3 regions of the Methyloceanibacter caenitepidi genome follow, and region 2 is predicted to be linked to each of the others. Evidence: predicted binding sites of a transcription regulator. Region 2 holds the regulator's gene; each other region holds the start of a gene.

Evidence for each region. The regulator HrcA, encoded in region 2, represses chaperone genes, less so after heat shock. The targets are predictions, from matches to a motif close to GTTAGCACTCNCNNNNNGNGAGTGCTAAC.
Region 1: GL4_RS04565 (co-chaperone GroES) is a predicted target of HrcA. The motif match lies at 3,352-3,380, and genes of this name have one in related genera.
Region 3: groES (co-chaperone GroES) is a predicted target of HrcA. The motif match lies at 3,427-3,455, and genes of this name have one in related genera.

The regions. Positions count from the first base shown of each region.
Region 1 covers NZ_AP014648.1:979,158-985,427, forward strand. Annotated here, with positions in the region: gene GL4_RS04545 (hypothetical protein) at 1-504, shown strand, start outside; gene GL4_RS04550 (hypothetical protein) at 526-915, opposite strand; gene GL4_RS04555 (hypothetical protein) at 934-1,164, opposite strand; gene groL (chaperonin GroEL) at 1,304-2,938, opposite strand; gene GL4_RS04565 (co-chaperone GroES) at 3,031-3,318, opposite strand; gene GL4_RS04570 (catalase family peroxidase) at 3,471-4,457, opposite strand; gene GL4_RS16555 (EAL domain-containing protein) at 4,807-6,270, shown strand, end outside.
Region 2 covers NZ_AP014648.1:471,606-477,875, forward strand. Annotated here, with positions in the region: gene dnaK (molecular chaperone DnaK) at 1-97, opposite strand, end outside; gene GL4_RS02195 (alpha-ketoglutarate-dependent dioxygenase AlkB family protein) at 475-1,044, shown strand; gene grpE (nucleotide exchange factor GrpE) at 1,054-1,722, opposite strand; gene hrcA (heat-inducible transcriptional repressor HrcA) at 1,823-2,917, opposite strand; gene olsB (l-ornithine N(alpha)-acyltransferase) at 2,984-4,006, opposite strand; gene GL4_RS02215 (ATP-binding protein) at 4,187-6,270, opposite strand, start outside.
Region 3 covers NZ_AP014648.1:2,786,422-2,792,691, reverse strand. Annotated here, with positions in the region: gene GL4_RS13250 (CCA tRNA nucleotidyltransferase) at 1-1,175, shown strand, start outside; gene groL (chaperonin GroEL) at 1,260-2,909, opposite strand; gene groES (co-chaperone GroES) at 3,011-3,328, opposite strand; gene GL4_RS13235 (usg protein) at 3,584-3,850, shown strand; gene GL4_RS13230 (hypothetical protein) at 3,847-4,524, opposite strand; gene GL4_RS13225 (DM13 domain-containing protein) at 4,772-5,266, shown strand; gene GL4_RS13220 (CBS domain-containing protein) at 5,270-5,692, opposite strand; gene GL4_RS13215 (LysR family transcriptional regulator) at 5,898-6,270, opposite strand, start outside.

The DNA.
Region 1 (6,270 bases), 510 kb from region 2:
ACGGCGCCCGCGTTCTTCTTCGCCATCACGCCCCACACGGTCGCGACCGTGACGCCCGCCGCGTCGAGCTGGCGCAAGCCCGTCATCCACTATTCGGTCTTGCCGAATGACGATCCCAAAAAGCTGGAGGAGGCGTTGCACGAGCGCACGCGCGAGGCCGCGGGCAACGTGCTCAACAATCCGGCCCTCAGGGGCAAGACAATTGTCATGGTCTGGGACCGCCGCCACATCGCCGACCCGGAATACGACAGGAAATATGAGCGTGAGGCCGCGGTCACGCTGCGGCAGCTTTTCCACCTCGACATCGTGCCGGGCGTGCCGCGCGAATGGCCGGCCGCCAATCACGACTATTTCTGGGTCGTCGACTTTCCGGAGAATTCGAACGTGCCGCTCAAATTCGAGGTGGTGAAGCAGGACTTCGGGAAATCGTTCCCCGACGTCCCTGCCAACGATTGGGGTGAGCCCGCCGGCCTGGACGCCGGTTCCGGCTGCCGTGTGGAATAGGTCGGGCGGGTCCGAACTGCGCTAGCCGGCGCCCTGGCGTTCGGTCGCGCTCTTTTCACCGTAGTAGAAGCCCGTTACGGCGCCCACCAGGCCGACGAGCGGCGCCAGCAACACTTCGCCGATCGAACGGATCGCGGTGAGTCTCAGCGCTTCGGTCGAGCACTCCGAGCTGCTGCTGAGACAGCCGACCGTGGAATAGCTGGCAATGCCGATCATCGTGCTGATCACGACGACCAGGGTCAGAAGCAGCAGCATGGCGATCCACCCGCGCATCGTCTCGCGCTTCCGCTCGCGATCGTAGGGCGTGGTGGTGAAACCGCCGTTGCCGTTGCTTCCTGCCGCGGCGGCGCCAATTGGGCGGATCGTCGTGAGATCGACTGTCAGCTTTCCTGAATCTGGAGCTTGGTTCATGACACCTACCCTCTATTCCTACTCGGGCACCCTTTTGCGGGTCACCTGCGCCAAAGTGTGGTTCGGCTTCTCGATAAGGAGCTTGGAGCCGGCGGCTTCGTTCTGCGCGATGAAGTTCTCCGTGCTGATGGCCTGAGAAAGAACCGTGTTCGCCGAAACCCCGCGCTGCTCCGCCAGGTTCTTCAAAGTCTCCAGAAGCGATTCGGATATCTCGGCGGTGATTTTCACCTTCGGAGTTTGCTCTGACATGGTGCCTCCAGTCCTATGCTGCGTGCGGCCTAATAACACGTATAGGTAGAATATATTGCCAACACACTATATTGGCTAGCAACAAAAAAGGGCCGCCCCGAGGGACGGCCCTTGTCGTCTGCAGCCTGACAGGCGTGGACTACATCATGCCCATGCCGTCCATGCCGCCACCAGGCATCGGCATGGGGTCGTCCTTCTTCGGCAACTCGGCGACGCCGGCCTCGGTGGTGACCAGAAGGCCGGCCACGGAAGCGGCATCCTGTAGGGCCGTACGGACCACCTTTGCCGGGTCGATGATGCCCTTCTCGATCAGGTCGACATAGGTGTCGTTCTGGGCGTCGTAACCGAAGGTCGGCGACTTCTGGTCCATGACCTTGCCGACCACGATGGAGCCTTCGACGCCTGCATTCTCGGCGATCTGGCGAATGGGCGCCTGGAGTGCGCGGCGCACGATATTGATGCCGGCCTCCTGATCGTCGTTGTCGCCCTTGGCCTTCAGCGCCTTCGAGGCATGCAGCAGCGCAACGCCGCCGCCCGGTACGATGCCTTCCTCGACGGCCGCGCGGGTCGCGTTGAGCGCGTCGTCCACACGGTCCTTCTTCTCCTTCACTTCGATCTCGGTGGCGCCGCCGACCTTGATCACCGCAACGCCGCCGGCAAGTTTCGCCAGACGCTCCTGCAGTTTCTCACGGTCGTAGTCGGACGTCGTGTCCTCGATCTGCTGACGGATCTGAGACACGCGGGCCTCGATCTCGTCCTTCTTGCCGCCGCCACGAACGATCGTGGTGTCGTCCTTGGTGATGTTGACGCGCTTGGCCTTGCCCAGCATCTGCACCGTGACGTTCTCGAGCTTAATTCCGAGGTCCTCGGAGATCATCTCGCCGCCCGTCAGGATCGCGATGTCCTGCAGCATGGCCTTGCGGCGATCGCCGAAGCCAGGCGCCTTGACGGCCGCGACCTTCAGGCCGCCGCGCAGCTTGTTGACCACGAGCGTGGCGAGCGCTTCGCCCTCGACGTCCTCGGCGATGATGAGCAGCGGACGGCCCGACTGCACGACCGACTCGAGCAGCGGCAGCATGGCCTGGAGGCCCGACAGCTTCTTTTCGTAGATCAGGATGTAGGGGTTCTCGAGCTCGGTCGTCATCTTGTCGGCGTTGGTGACGAAGTACGGCGAGATATAGCCGCGGTCGAACTGCATGCCCTCGACGACCTCGAGCTCGGAATCCAGGCTCTTGGCTTCCTCGACGGTGATCACGCCCTCATTGCCGACCTTCTTCATGGCCTGAGCGATCATGTCGCCGATGGACTTCTCGCCATTGGCCGAGATCGTACCGACCTGGGCGATTTCGGCGGAGCCCGAAACTTCCTTCGACTGCTTCTGGATCGTGCCGACAACCTCGGCGACGGCCTTGTCGATGCCGCGCTTCAGATCCATCGGGTTCATCCCGGCGGCCACGGCCTTCAGGCCTTCGCGCACGATGGCCTGGGCAAGAACGGTCGCGGTCGTCGTGCCGTCGCCCGCGGTCTCGTTGGTCTTGGACGCGACCTCTTTCAGCATCTGCGCGCCCATGTTCTCGAACTTGTCCTCAAGCTCGATCTCCTTGGCCACGGTGACGCCGTCCTTCGTGGTGCGCGGGGCACCGAACGACTTGTCGATGATGACGTTGCGGCCCTTCGGACCGAGCGTCACCTTCACGGCGTTGGCAAGCACGTCGACGCCCTTGAGCATGCGCTCACGGGCTTCGGCGGCGAATACAACGTCTTTTGCTGCCATTGAACTATTCTCCGTTGTGGATCGACACTCCACGGCGGCCGCCTAGTCGCGCGGCCGCAGGGGGAATCGGTTTCGATTGGGTGTGGGCGGGCCTAGCCGAGGACGCCCATGATGTCGGACTCCTTCATGATGAGGAGTTCGTCGCCATCGATCTTGACCTCTGTGCCGGACCATTTGCCGAACAGGACCTTGTCGCCGGCCTTCACGCCGAGCGGATGAACCTTGCCATCCTCACCGAGGACGCCGGGGCCCACGGAAACGACCTTGCCAGTCTGCGGCTTCTCGGCCGCGGTGTCCGGAATGATGATCCCGCCTTTGGTCTTCTGCTCTTCCTCGAGCCGCTTGACCACGACACGGTCATGCAGGGGACGGAATTTCATGGATATGCGCTCCTATTTGCTGGAACTCCGATGTTTGGCACTCAGGCCTCCCGAGTGCCAATAGCCCCGCTTGTACGCAGGCCACTCCGAGGCGTCAAGGCGCGCGGAGGCTGCAAACCCTTAGCGGAGCGCGTTCGGTGATCGATGGGCCGTCAGGGCGCGACCCGGCGCGTGAAGGAAACGATATAGGCCGACGAGCGGATCGCGAAGATCGGATCGTTGGTCGGCCCCGCCACGCCGTCGGCGACGTTGGCCGGCAGAAACGAGAACGCATCGCACGTGGCCTCCGGTGCAATTGCCTCGATACTCACTTCACCCAGGGAGACCTTCTCTCGGTTGTCTTCGTCCCAAAGGGCGGTGGCGTCGTCTGTGGGGTCGCCCTCTTGGCCGATAATCGCAACGACATCGAACCTGGCCGGGTCTTTGGCGAGTCTGGCCGTGATCTCATCGGCGAGGAAGTTGGGCCCTTTCGCCTCGGCCTCCGCGTCCGTGAGTGTGATTTCGCCTGAAGACGGAAGGAGCTTGAACTTCGCGACGGTCTCCTCGCCATCGGCATTTGTTAGCGTGAAAGCGTGCACACCCCAGTAGTTGACCCCAGCATAGCTCGCCGGAAGAGGCCGCGCGTTGAGCCACGTGCCCTGGCTTTTCGACTCGGGGTGCGCGTCGAAGAATGCCTTGACCTTGTCGGCGTCGCCGCTCGTTACCGCGGTCAGAAGATCAAGAAAGGCCTGGGGTGTGTTGGCGACAAAGACCGGCGCCGAGATCGTCACTAAATCCGTGCTGGCGCCATCGCCGAGATCGAAGCGCAGCGCAAGGCCCTTCGGGTTGCCCTTGTCGTTGTCGGGGGCCTCCGGGTTGCCGCCTGCGAGCGAGAACCGGCCGATCACAGGAACCGGCTTTGAGAATTGCGGCGCCTTGCTGAGGCCCGGCGCCTCCTTCGAGGGGGTGAAGACGCCAGTCACGCAGACGCCCTTTGGGTGGGCGGCCCGCTTGTGCGGATACTTGCCGAAAGCCTCGCTCAACGCGCCGACAAGATCGGCGGGACCGGGTTCGGCCGAAGCATTCGGTATGAAGATGCCCGGCGCGGAGAGTAGCGCTAGTGCGGCAGTGGCGACGGCGATTCGAGAAGCGCAAGACATGGCGTGTTCCTGGGCGAAATGGACGGATACCGGCAATCTAGCCGCGCGCGGCTGCGGCGCATCACACGTTGCAACACACTTTATTGATGGGCGAGTGACGCAGCGTCGCATTGATCGATGCGAAGCGCGCTTGGGCGTGCACCTTGGCCTTGCGCCGCAAGATTGCTATCACGGAACGTGCACAGCCAATTTGATGTTGCTTTGCAATAGCCTGTCGCCCATGATTTCGAAAGCGAGGGGCGGCGCGACAAGCCAGGACCATTTGGAACGGCGTGGCCATGTGTTCATGGAACGCCGTCCATTGGAGCAGGTCTTGACGGTACCACGTGCCGCTTCAGGAGGGCTCGCAATGCTTGACGTGATTGTTCTCGTGGCCATGGCCATCACGGCGGCCGCATTCGGCGCCGGTTTGACCATGCAGGCGGGACTTCCGCTGCTGCCGGTTCTCATCGGGGCTATCGCGCTGTTCTTGGTAATGGCGACCACGTTCCTTCGGGTTGGACGCGGCAGCGGTGGAGGCGGTGGCGACCGGCTCGACGATCTCGAGCAAGCGCTTGAAGTGATCGACATCGATTTGCAGCGGCTCGACCGCGTTGAAGACGGGATGAACCGTCTTCATGCTTTGCATGACAAGGTGGAACGTCTGGATCAGCACGTCGCGAGCGGCGCGCTCGGCGCTGCCGGTTCCGAAGGGCTGTCGGTGGATCTTCAGCACGTCTACGACCGCATTGAGGCCGTTCGCGCCGAGGTTACGAATGAGAGCCGCGCCCAACGGCAGAAGATCGCCAACGATCTGGGCGCTCTGGAGACGCTGATCGCACAATTGGTCGGTCGCGCGTCCGCGGCGGCGCCTGCGAGCAGTCCTGCGCTGGCCAACCCTGCGCCAACTATGGCGGCAGTGACCGCCGCCGACGCTGAAGCGGAGATCGAACGCAAGTCAGCCTCGGTGTTCGAGCCAGAATCCGTCGAGGAACCCGAGCCCGATTTCGAAGAAATTGACGAAGAGGAAGTCGATCTCGTCTTGGAGCCCGAGCCGCAGGAGAGCGCCCAGTCCGAACGGCAAGACGGCACTGGCGCGGAGGCCGGTCTCGAGAACGCCGAGGATGAGGATAGCGGCGATCAGGAACGGGAGGTCGGCCGCGAAGAAGCCATTCTCGCGGCGGCGTTGGCCGCGGCGCAGCCCGAACCGACGCCCGAGCCTGAGCCCGAACCCGAAGAGACCCTCGAGGAATTGGCCTACGACTTCGCGGAAGATGACGGCGACGCGATGCTTGAGATCATTCGCGAGGGCATCGAACAGGGCAGGGTCGACCTGTATCTGCAGCCCACCGTCACCCTGCCGGGGCGCAAGGTGCGCTATTTCGAAGGGCTGACCCGCATCCGCAAAGCCGACGGCGAGATCGTGATGCCGCGCGATTACATGCCCGTGGCCAAGCGGTCCGCGCTCATGCCACTGATCGACAACGTACTCGTGGTCCGCGCCGTCCAGGTGCTGCGGCGACTCGGCCCCGATGCGCCAATCGAGGGTGTTTTCGCCAACATCTCTATGCACTCCCTGCTCGATCCCGACTATTTCCCGGAACTCATCGAGTTCATGGAGGAGAACGCGAACCTTAGCGACAGCCTGATCTTGGAGATCAGCAGCGCGGAGATGCAAGGGCTGAACGATAGCGAAATCGGCTGCCTCGATACGCTGAGCGCCTTGGGCTTCGGCTTCTGCCTCGACAACGTGGCCGATATCGAGACCGGTTTCGACGGGCTCGGCGACCGCAATTTCCGTTTCGCCAAGGTCAGCGCGGCGCAGTTCCTCGGC
Region 2 (6,270 bases):
CGCCCTCGGCGTTCTCGATAACCTTCGGGCTTGTTCCATCCATGACCGCGACACATGAATTCGTCGTGCCGAGGTCGATACCAATAACTTTCGCCATTTCCGAGCCTCTCTTTCTGGCAAACCGTCCGGGCCCTAGCGCGGCACCCGGCATCAACTGATGCGCCTGGCCTTCCTCAAGGCGGCGCGATCCGGTTCCCAATTGTTTCGCAGCGCCCCCGTGCGGAAAATCACGCGGGGTTCCGCGGTTATATAGGTGCCAACCCTAGGGCCCGCAAGGAGAACACAGGTCGCATCTGGAGGTATTCCAGGTCTTCCCGCCGATGCTTCTGCGTGGCCCTTACGTGCGACGCCCGGCCTCGCAATCGGCTCTATCCTGGGCATTTCGGCCCGATAGACTGAGGCTTCAAGGCGAGAGGCGCGAAAGGGAAGCGGAAAGGCAAACGGCGCGTGCAGTATTTTCCGAAAGAATTAACCGTGGCCGAACAGATCGCGCTGCTGGGCGATATTCGCGACATTATCCGGCAGGCGCCACTTTTCGTGCCCACGATGCCGCGCTCAGGCAGGCCCATGTCCGTCCGGATGACGAATGCGGGCGCGCTCGGCTGGGTCACGGACAAGGCGCGCGGCTATCGCTATCAGGCCACTCATCCCGCGACGGGCGCCCCATGGCCCGCAATTCCCCAAGGGCTCCTCGCGCTGTGGGAGAAGCTTTCCGGCTATCCCCATCCGCCGGAAGCCTGCCTGATCAACTACTATGACAGCACCGCCAAGATGGGACTGCATCAGGACCGGGACGAGGACGAGTTCGCAGCGCCTGTGCTGTCGGTGTCGCTTGGCGATACCGCGATTTTCCGTGTCGGCGGCACCACCCGGAAAGGCCCGGCGCGCAAGCTCGAGCTGATCTCGGGGGATGTGGTCGTTCTGGGCGGCGCCGACCGGCTCGCCTATCACGGGATCGATCGCGTGCTGCCCGGCACGAGCGATCTGCTGGACGAGGGCGGACGGTTCAATCTCACGCTCCGCCGCGTCACCAAGCCCGGCTAGCGCTGTGTCCTAGCGTTTGCCCTGATTGTCGTCATTGGCCGCCGTGCCCGTGCCGAAGCCATTGCCCTGCTTCCCTTGGGCGTCGCCTTTCGGCGTGGGCGCCGGCTTCGGACCGCCCTTCGACACGGCAACGAGCGCGGGCCGCAAGACCCGGTCGCCAATGGTGAAGCCGGCCTGCATGACCTGTACCACGGTGCCTTCCGGCACGTCGGTCGTCGGGACCTCGTACATCGCCTGCTGCTCGTTGGGATCGAAGCGCTGCCCCAGGGGCTCCAGCCGCGTGACGCCGTGCTTCTCCATCATCTTCAGGAGTTCGCGCTCGGTCAGTTCCACGCCTTCGAGAAAGCTCTTGAGCGCCGGGTCCTTCTCCGCCGCCTCCGCCGGCACATGTTCGATCACGCGGCGCAGATTGTCGCCAATGGTCAGAACGTCGCGCGCGAAATTCGAGATGGCATAGCGTGAGGTATCTTCCTTCTCCCGCTCCGTGCGGCGGCGCAGGTTCTCCATGTCGGCCATGGTGCGCAATAGCTTGTCGCGCATGTCTGCGTTTTCTGTCAGCAGCGCATCGAGGTCACCCGCGACGTCGGTGCCGGCGTCCGTGTCGGCAGACGTTTCCGGCGCACCTTGCGGTGTCTGCGGATTGTCGTTGGGGCGGGTATCGGAAGGGTCGTCCGGCATCGAAACTCTCAAGCGTTTGGATTGACAGGAAGCGCCCCGGATATCGACCGGGCGGCGACAAAAATCAAGGGACAAGGCCGGGATCGCCGTGGCGGAGGCCTTACGGGACGAGCCGCCCGAGGAGCCGCGCCGTGTAATCCACCATCGGAATGATGCGGGCGTAGTTGAGGCGCGTGGGCCCGATCACGCCCAGCACGCCGACGATCTTCTGCTCCGAATCCTCGAATGGCGACACGATAAGCGCCGAGCCGGAGAGGGAGAAGAGATTGTTCTCCGAACCGATGAAGATCCGGACCCCTTGCGCCCGTTCGGCAAGGCCGAGCAGCTGAATCAGCCCCTTCTTGGCGTCGAGATCCTCGAACAGCAGCCGGACCCGCTCCAGGTCCTCCATGGCCTTGATGTCCTCGAGAAGATGCGCGCGGCCACACACGATCAGGCTCTGCCGGTCGTCGGCTTCGCCGGACCATGTCGCGAGGCCATCCGTCACCACTTGCGCCGTCAGTTCGTCGAGTTGAGCGCGCCGCTCCTCGATCTCCGTCTCGACGCGCTTGCGCGCCTCTTCCAGCGTCATGCCGGCGATGCGCGCGTTCATGTAGTTCGTCGCCTCGTTCAGAGACGACGGCGGCAATCCTTGCGGCAGCGTGACAATGCGGTTCTCGACGTCTCCGTCTTCGCTCACGAGCACCGCCAGCGCCTGGCCTTGACCGAGATTGACGAACTCCACCTGCCTCAGCGTCTTGCTCTGCTTCTCGGCCAAGACCACGCCGGCGCAGCGGGACAGGCCCGACAGCATCTCGCCGGCCTCGGCGAGGTAGTCTTTCACACCCCGGTGGCGCCCGCTCGCCGACATGCGGGCTTCGATTTCCCTGCGCTCGGCCTCCGTGACGTCGCCGATCTCCAGCAGGCCGTCCACGAACAGCCGCAAGCCCGTTTGCGTCGGCAGCCGGCCGGCGCTCGTGTGCGGGGCGTAGATCAGTCCCAGCCCCTCGAGATCGGACATGACGTTGCGCACCGAAGCCGGCGACAAGGTCATCGGCAGTGCACGGCTCAAATTGCGCGAGCCGACCGGTTCGCCCGTCTCCAAATAGGTCTCGACGATGCGCCGGAAGATCTCGCGCGAGCGTTCGTTGAGCTGACGCAAACCGGCAGCCGCGTCCGCCGCCGCCATGGCGTCTTTGACGTCCGTATGACCCATGCGGGAAATTTAGGTAGCGCTCTGCACGGCGTCAAACGACATCGGCGGCGGGCGTCGGCGTGTCGACTAGTTCAACGGTCCAAAATCTTGGGTGATCGGGGCCGCGAGTTCGTCCGGCGCGCCGAAATGAGCGAAGTAGCGCGAATTGATATGCTCCACCGGCAGGATGATCAGGACATCCGTGGTGCCGAACTGCCGATCGATTACCGCCCCGTCGCCGATATAGGCCCCGAGCCGGAGATAGCCCTTGATCAGAGGCGGCATCGCCTTGAGCGCCGCGCGCATGTTCAGCGCTTCCTGCGGCATCATGTTCATGTCGACACGGAGATGATCGTGCGCCGAGACACGCCACTCTTCCGGCGGACTGGCCGTGTGATGCAGGAAGCTGAGTGCTGCCGCATGCTGGGCGGGATCGACTCCCGGGAAACTGGCGCAGCCGACCATGACGTCGACGCCGTGTTGGCGTACGTAGGACCAGATGCCGTGCCACAGAAGCTCCACGGTCCGGCGGTTGCGGTACGGCTTCAGCACGCACGAGCGGCCGAGCTCCATGAAGCTGTAACCGGGTTTGGACCGGATCAGCGGTGCGATGTCGTATTCGCCCTGGGTGTAGAACCCGTCGTGTTCGTCCGCGATATCCTGGCGCAGAACGCGATAGGTGCCGACCACCTTCGAGCGCCTCCAGCCCTTGCGGTTGGCATCGCCGTGGTCCAGCACCAGGAGATGGTCGAAAATGGGATCGAACGCATCCTCGTCGCGTCGCGACAGCATGGCCAGGGCGTTGGGCGTGGCCGCCATCTCCTCGTAGAACACTTTGTAGCGGAGGCGCTGGGCCCGGCGGATTTCGCTCTTCTTGCGTGCGAGCCGGACTTCGAGCGAGCCGATTCGTCCATAGACCTGCGGCGGCTGAAACCGCCCGCGAAAGCCTGCCGAGAGGCCGCCCTTGCCGAGGGCGAGGCCTTTGCCCAAAGCGCCGCCGCTGCCCACAAACGGTAGTCCGCTGGGGACGCCTCGGAAATTCAAACCGGGGAATTTAGCTCCCACCAGAAACTTCTCTGCAAGGCGTCCCGGAGTCGTTTTCGTCGGCATAGTGCTGCCCACCTGACATTTTCGGGGATCGTGCCGCGAGGCTTAAGCAAGGTCTCGACGGATCGCAGGGCCTTCCGACCAACCCCGATTCGGCCACATCGGAAGCGGGTTAGCAAACCAATTCGAACTCTATGTGACAGGCGGTGGATATCCGCACAGGGCGGGTACTGCTTACGGTGACTAGGCGGCACCTGCTTCCGCCTCGAGAGGGTCCTCTTGCCAGCGTGCGACCAGCTCTTGCAGGTCACGTTTTTCGAAGGGTTTGGCCAGGTAGTCGTCCAGACCCGCTGCAAGATAGGAGTCCCCGTCCTCCGCATAGGCATTGGCGGTCAGGGCGACGATCGGGGGGCGTCCGTTCCCCGGTTCCGCACTGCCGGGATAGAGCGCCCGGATTCGGGCCGCGGCTTCGATTCCGCCGATATTCGGCATGTGGATATCCATCAGGATCAGGTCGATGCCGGCGCCGGTACCGAGGGCCGCCTTGACGTTCGCGATGGCTTCGGCACCGTCGCGAACCCGGGTCACGCTGGCCCCCGCCTTCACAAGGACGGTGCGCGCCAACAGGGCGTTGATGTCGTTGTCTTCGGCGAGCAGGACCGAAAAGCCGCTTGCCGGGAGGGTGCGGGTGGGGGAGCCGCCGCCGAGCCGGTGGACGGGCTTCCGGGTCGCTTCTAGCGGGGCGAACAGGCGCGTCAATGCCGAAATCGGCCGCACCGGACGCACCAGAAAAGCTGTAGGGCCCTGGTCCGCGAGCCCCGCATAGGCATCGCGTTCTCCTGGATCGATGACAACCACCAGCCGGGGCTCCGATTGGCCTTCCGCGCGGCCAAGCAGGGGGACGAGGGACCGTGCGCCGTACTCGGCGTTCGCCATGTCGGTCAGCAATCCGGTGAACGGGGCGCCTTCTTGGGCCGCACGTTGCGCGACGCTGGCGGCTTCGGCGCGGGCGACACAGGCGACCGAAGCGCCGGCGCTGGCGATGAGGTCTTCAGCGACGGTAGCTTCCGTTCGGCCCTCGAGCAGGATCAGCACGCGTTCTCCCGGCAGGGGCTTTGGCCATGCGGCGCCAAGAGGCGGCGTGTCTGCGGGGGCTTCGAGCGGGATCTCGACGCTGAAGGTCGTCCCCATGCCCGGCCGGCTTGCAACACGGATGTCGCCTCCCATCGCCTGCACGAGCCGCTTCGAGATTGTGAGCCCGAGCCCGGTGCCGCCATGGCGCCGTGTCGGGCCCTGATCGGCTTGTTCGAACTCGGCAAAGATGCGCTCGAGCGCGTCGTCGCGGACGCCGGGGCCCGTGTCGGTCACGTCGAAACGGAGAAGGGCTTGGTCTGGGTTGGAAGGATCGCTGGCGCCGCTGACGGATAGGCTCACGCCTCCTATCTCGGTGAACTTGATGGCGTTGCCGACGAGATTGATCAGCACCTGTCGGACCCGCATCTCGTCGCCGACGATGCGTGTCGGCAGGTCGGGCGCAACGATCCAGCCGATCTCCAGCCCCTTCTCGCGGGCGCGGGGAGCCAGCAGTTCGACGACGCCCTGAACGGCTTCGGACAGATCGAACGGCGCCGGGCGCAATTCCATCTTGCCCGCCTCGATCTTGGAGAAGTCGAGGACCTCGTCGATGAGGCTCAGAAGCGTTGTTGCGGATGCCGAAATGGCGCGCGCATAGGTCAGTTGTTCCGGCGACAGCTTGGTGTCCAGGAGCAGACCCGTCATGCCGAGTATGCCGTTCATCGGTGTACGGATTTCGTGGCTCATCGCGGCAAGGAACTGCGACTTGGCCTGGTTCGCCGTCATGGCTTCGTCGCGGGCGCGGGCGAGCGCCAATTCGGCAGCCCGCTGCTCGGTCACGTCGCGGGCGACGCTCTGAACCTCACCGTCCCTGCCGTCTTCACACGGCAAGGCGAAATCCTCCCAGACGAACCAGCGCGGACCCGAGGCGGTGTTCAGCTCGATCACGCGGGTGCTGCGGCCCGCCCCTGTCTCATCGCTCTGCGGACCGGAGTCGCTAGCGAGGATGGGCAGCGTCAGCGGTGCACCAATGACTTCGTCGCGGGCGACGCCGAACGTTCTGCAAAATGCGTCGTTGACGAAGGACAGGTTACCGTCGGCGTCGCGGCGCGCGATGACCTCGTCCTGGTGGTCCAGCAGGTCGCGATAGCGCCTCTCGCGCTCGCGGATTTCCCACTGCAGGTCCTTGATCGATTCGATGTCGTTGTTGAGCCGGTCGGCAAGGGCCGCAAGCCGGCTGTGGTCGGGTGCCG
Region 3 (6,270 bases), 1.1 Mb from region 2:
CGGCGCTCTCGGGCGAGACCGGCGCGACCCGCGCGGTTGGCGGGGCCGTGCGCGATGCGCTGCTCGGATTGCCGGTCGCGGATGTGGACTTCGCCACGACGGTCCACCCGGAGACGGTCATCGCGCGGGCGCGCAAGGCCGGTCTCAAGGCCATCCCGACCGGCCTTCCCCACGGGACGGTGACGGTGGTTGCCGGCGGCGTCTCGTTCGAGGTGACGACGTTGCGGCGGGACGTGGAGACGTTCGGGCGCCACGCCACGGTCGCGTTCACCGAGGACTGGGCCGAGGATGCAGCGCGCCGGGACTTCACGATCAACGCGCTCTATGCGGACGCGGACGGCACGCTGTTCGACCCGCTCGGCGGCTATCGGGATCTCGTTGCGGGACGCGTGCGCTTCATCGGCGATCCGGTTCAGCGCATCAAGGAAGACTATTTGCGTATTCTGCGCTTCTTCCGGTTTAACGCGTCCTACGGCCGTGGCGCCTTCGATGCGGAAGGGCTGTCGGCCTGCGTGCGTGAACGGAAGGGCCTACGCAAGCTCTCCGCGGAGCGCGTGGCGAGCGAGTTGAAGCGCTTGCTGGTCGCGCCGCGCGCGTGCGAAGCGGTGTCGGTACTCTTCGCCTCTGGACTGCTCTGCGACATTCTCGGGAGCGTGCCGCGCCTGCCGCGCTTCGATCGTCTCGTCGAGATCGAGGCGGCCCTCGACCGGGAGCCCAGTGCCATCTTGCGGCTGGCGGCCCTTGCGGTTTTCGTGCCCGAGGACGCCAAGCGGCTTGCGCGCCGGTTCAAGCTCTCCAATGCGGAACAGGCGCTCCTCGCCCTCGCCGGCGAGCCGTTCGACGAGGCCTTGCCGGACGAGGCGGCGGCCAAGCGCAAGCTCTATCGGCTGGGACCGGACGACTATGCCGCGCGGGCGCTTTTGGCTTGGGCGACCCGCGCGGCGCCCGCAACCGATCCCGATTGGCAGCGTGCGGCGACGCTGACCGGCAGCTGGGAGGCGCCGGTGTTCCCCTTGCGCGGACCGGACATCACGGCGCTCGGAAAATTCTCGGGCCCCGAGATCGGCGACATGCTCCGCGCAGTCGAGCAGCGCTGGATCGCGGGCGGCTTCGCGGAGGATCGGGAAGGACTTTTGATGATCGCCGGGAAGCTTGCCGCGGACCGCGACGGCTAGCGCCAAGAAAAAAGCCGCGCCCGAAGGCGCGGCTTTCTCGTTTCTCGGTACGTCCGGAAAGGACGCGACGGAAAGGGTGCAGGCTTAGAAGCCCATGCCACCCATACCGCCCATGCCACCCATGTCGCCACCAGGCATGGCCGGGCCGGACTTCTTCGGAAGCTCGGCCACCATCGCCTCGGTGGTGATGAGGAGGCCGGCCACGGACGCAGCGTCCTGAAGGGCGGTGCGCACGACCTTCGCCGGGTCGATCACGCCTTCCTTGACCAGGTTGCCGTATTGGCCGGTCGCGGCGTTGTAGCCGAAGTTGTACTCCTTCTTGTCGAGGATCTTGCCCACGACGACGGCGCCGTCTTCGCCGGCATTCTCGGCGATCTGACGAAGCGGGGCCTGAAGGGCGCGGCGGACGATGTTGACGCCGACCTTCTGGTCCTCGTTGCTGACGCGGAGGGACTCGAGGGCTTCGAGCGCGCGCAGCAGCGCGACGCCGCCGCCCGGCACGATGCCTTCCTCGACGGCCGCGCGGGTTGCGTTCAGCGCGTCGTCTACACGGTCCTTCTTCTCCTTCACCTCCATCTCGGTGGCGCCGCCGACCTTGATCACCGCAACGCCGCCGGCGAGCTTCGCCAAACGCTCCTGCAGCTTCTCACGGTCGTAGTCGGACGAGGTGTCCTCGATCTGCTGACGGATCTGAGACACGCGGGCCTCGATTTCCTTCTTCTTGCCGACGCCGTCGACGATCGTGGTGTCGTCCTTGGTGATAACGACCTTCTTGGACTGGCCAAGCATGTCGAGCGTGACGTTGTCGAGCTTGATGCCGAGATCCTCGGAGATGACCTGGCCGCCCGTCAGGACAGCGATGTCCTGCAGCATGGCCTTGCGGCGATCGCCGAAGCCCGGAGCCTTGACGGCCGCGACCTTCAAGCCGCCGCGCAGCTTGTTGACCACGAGCGTCGCCAGAGCCTCACCCTCGACGTCTTCAGCGACGATGAGGAGCGGACGGCCCGACTGCACCACGGCCTCGAGCAGCGGCAGGATGGACTGCAGGTTGGAGAGCTTGGCCTCGTTGATGAGGATGTAAGGGTTCTCCAACTCGACGCGCATCTTGTCGGCATCGGTGATGAAGTAAGGGGAGAGATAGCCGCGGTCGAACTGCATGCCCTCGACGACCTCGAGCTCGGTTTCGAGGCTCTTGGCTTCCTCGACGGTAATTACGCCGTCATTGCCGACCTTCTGCATGGCTTCGGCGATGAACCGGCCGATATCGGCGTCGCCATTGGCCGAGATCGTGCCGACTTGCGCGATTTCGTCATTGGAGGTGACCTTCTTGGCCTTCTCCTTCAGCGCCTCGACGACCTTGCCGACGGCGAGATCGATGCCGCGCTTCAGATCCATCGGGTTGGAGCCGGCAGCGACAGACTTCGCGCCTTCCTTGACGATGGCTTGGGCGAGAACAGTCGCGGAGGTGGTGCCGTCGCCGGCCTCGTCGGCCGTCTTGGAGGCAACCTCGCGCACCATCTGGGCGCCCATGTTCTCGAACTTATCCTCGAGCTCGATCTCCTTGGCGACCGTCACACCGTCCTTGGTGATGCGGGGCGCGCCGAACGACTTCTCGAGGACCACGTTGCGGCCCTTGGGGCCGAGGGTCACCTTGACCGCATTGGCCAAGATGTCGACGCCGCGGAGCATCTTGTCGCGGGCGTCCTGAGAAAATTTCACATCTTTAGCAGACATGTTGCGTGTAACTCCTTCGAACCTTGCCGCGTGTCGCACCCCGCGATTGCGGCGGTGCCCAGGCGGCCAAACGGATTGGGCTTAAGGCGCTAGCGGTCTCGCTACGCGGCCTTCTTCTTCGCGGCGGTGGCTCCTTCGAGGACGCCGAGAATGTCGCTCTCCTTCATGATGAGAACGTCGTCGCCGTCGATCTTGACCTCGGTGCCCGACCACTTGCCGAATAGCACACGATCGCCCACCTGGACGTCGAGCGGCTGGACCTGACCCTTGTCGTCGGCAACGCCCGGGCCCACAGCGACGACTTCGCCTTGCTGCGGCTTTTCCTTGGCCGTATCGGGAATGATGATGCCGCCAGCGGTCCGTTCGTCCTCATCGATCCGGCGCACTACGACGCGATCATGCAATGGACGAAACTTCATCTTGCTTACTCCTCCAGACAGATTGTCCAAAAAATTGTCGTGAATCGAGGGTGTTACCCGAGAACCGGGATCCTCTGAGAGCCTATTTAGAGCGGGTTTTTGGCACTTTCAAGGTGGGAGTGCCAAAAAATTAGCACTCCCCATCGTGTGCTGCCAATGCGCTGATATTGCTCAATAAATCGTCTGGACGAGGGTGCGGGACGGTCATAGCATCGAAGAGTCCAAAACACTATGAAAAATGGGGGACGAGGATTGATGGACCAGGCCTTCGCCGATCAAATGGCTGGGTATTCGCTCACCACAGCCGAAATTCTCTATCGCTTGCCCGATCACCGGGAGCTTCTGCAGAGCTATGTCTGGCAGGATTTCGATCTTGCGCCGCGTTTCCCGCGGCTCTCAGAGTTCCTCGATTTTTGGAGCGCCAGTCTGGACGGGCCTCTCTACCGGGTGCGCGTGGCGCACAAGGCGCTGATCTCTCCGACCGAGTTCAGCTTCGTGGCGGGCGAACTACAGGTGCATTAGCAGACAATACGTTCATACGGATTTCCGGTGGTTGCGGTCGGCAGGCACCGTTTCCGCACGGTTACTGCATAGATCACGAGGTCAGGTGGGACTCCAAATGTGGTGCTTGTAATCCCATTTCGGGTCTCTCGCACAAGGGTCTTGTCCGGGTCATCGCCACGTTGCATCGCTGCAAGACGATTCCACGAGTCCTTTAGGCTCGTGGTTGGCCAGTTCTTGGCATCAGACCAATCGGGATAGATGGCTTCGAAAAGGTCTGACAGGACTCTAAAAGTTCGTTCACCTTCTTCCTTGGAGAGGTTCACAACTGGAACTCCTATGCGAAGCGAGTGGACCTGTTCTCCAACTCCTATCATCGCAACCAAGAGAGGAAGCGAGCGTCTACCCACGAACCAGATTTCGTCTTCGTCCCCTTGCTCTGCCTTCATCCTTGATTGTTCTTCGTTCACGCGCGCCAAGCGTTTGGGGTCATCCGCATATTTGATACGCAACTGATTTAGCCACTGTTCCATCGACAGAATGTCGTCATTGCCGAGTCCGAACTCACTGACAAACAATGCCAAGACTTCAGACTTCTCGATTGGGAGCCATTTCGGCGACGCAGGAGCGACAACGGGCAAGACCCAAACCGAGCAGGCAATCAATATCAACAGGGCGGTCGGTGTTCGCATCATGCTCTCAGTGCTTTTTCCTGTGCCAACTGCAGGACGAGGTTTGCGAAGACTCTTCCACTATGGCGCCAAACAACTAACAATTGCAAAGTCTCGCAGAGTTGGTCGGATCAGGAGGGCGAAGACTTCACCAAGAGGCTCTTGCGAACGTATCCGTTCGAACGGTGCTACGCCGCTCGCCTTCATGCCCACGCCATGGCAAGCTCCTAGCCTCGCTGGGCGTGGTCGACGGGCATCGGAGGGGGGTGACATGTGGCGATTCATCAAAGGATTCTTTTCGGGCATTTTGATCGGGCTGGTGCTGGGCCTGGGGCTCGGCATCTTCGCCTTCCCCTATCTGTTCCCGCCGCCGGAGGCGAAGGAGACGCTCGACCGCAATGAGGCGGGCGCGCTCGTCGCCAAGGGCACATTCATTCATGCGAACCCGGCCGATCCCATCCACTACGGCAAGGGCGAGGTGAGCGTCTATCCGAAGACGGTCTTTCTCGGCGAAGACTTCGAGGTTGGGCCGGGCCCCGACTATCACGTCTATCTTGTGCCGAAAGCCGGTATCCGGTCGTCCGACGACGTGAAGGACACGATGTATGTGGACCTCGGGCGATTGCGGGCTTTCAAGGGCAGCCAGAACTATGCGATCCCCGACGGCGTCGATCTCGAGAAGTTTCCGTCGGTGGTCATCTGGTGCCAACAATTCGGTGTGCTGATCTCTCCGGCCGACCTCACATTCGAGCAAGGAGCGACATAGCGCCTAGCGGAGACACTCCGACAGGTGATCGTCTTCGTCGAGGCGATCGATCTCGATACCCTTGAAGTCGTTGCGGGAGACGACGCCGAAAATCGTGTGATTCTCCACCACGGGAAGGTGGCGGATGCCCCGGTCGCTCATGGTGCGCAAGGCGTCGACGGCGCTGGCCGCGGGACGCGCGGTCACAGGGTTGGGCGTCATCGCTTCGAGCAGGGGTGTCTCGTCGGCGTTCCGGCCTTCGGCGAGCACGCGTACGGCATCGCGGCCGGTGAAAATGCCGATGAGCCGGCTGTCTTGATCGATCACGAGGACCGATCCCTTGCGGCGCTCCCACATGCACTGGCAGGCTTCGCGAACCGGCGCATGTTCCCTCAGCGCCAGGAGCCTCTGATCCCCCAAGATGTCGGCGAGCCTTCTGTTGGTCATGACGCCCTCCAATCTCCAGGACCCCAAGACGTTAGCACATTTGTCGCAGCCGTACTTTGATGCGGAACAAGGCGCCCTTGATGCCCGGCGCCGCAGCCGGATATAGAAATGCCGTCCGGAGCGGGCTTGCAGCCGTCGCGCGCCGTCTCTAGCGGCGCTTCTTATTGCACGGCATGCGCGGGCCGGCGGAACTATTGCCGCGGGCTCAGGAGGTTTCGCTCTGGTTCGACAGAAACTCGGCGAGCGTGTCGTAGACAAGCCTGATGCGGCGGCTTGTGTAGAGCTCCCGATGCGCGACGAGCCAGGTCGGGAACTTCATGGGCGCCATGTCGGGAAAGACGGGTTCCATGCCCGGCGTCCTGGTGGCGACGGCAGCGGCCATGAGGCACATGCCGAAGCCTTGGCGCGCCATCTCCCACATGACGAGGGCGCAGTCGGAGCCGAACCGGAAGTTCTCGCGCGCAGGCGTGATTCCAAGCCTGCCGAGATAGTTCACCATCTCTTGCTGGTTGTTGCTGCCGATGAAGTAGTGACCCTCGAGGTCCGCGGGCGAACGGGGACGTCCATATTTGCTGAGA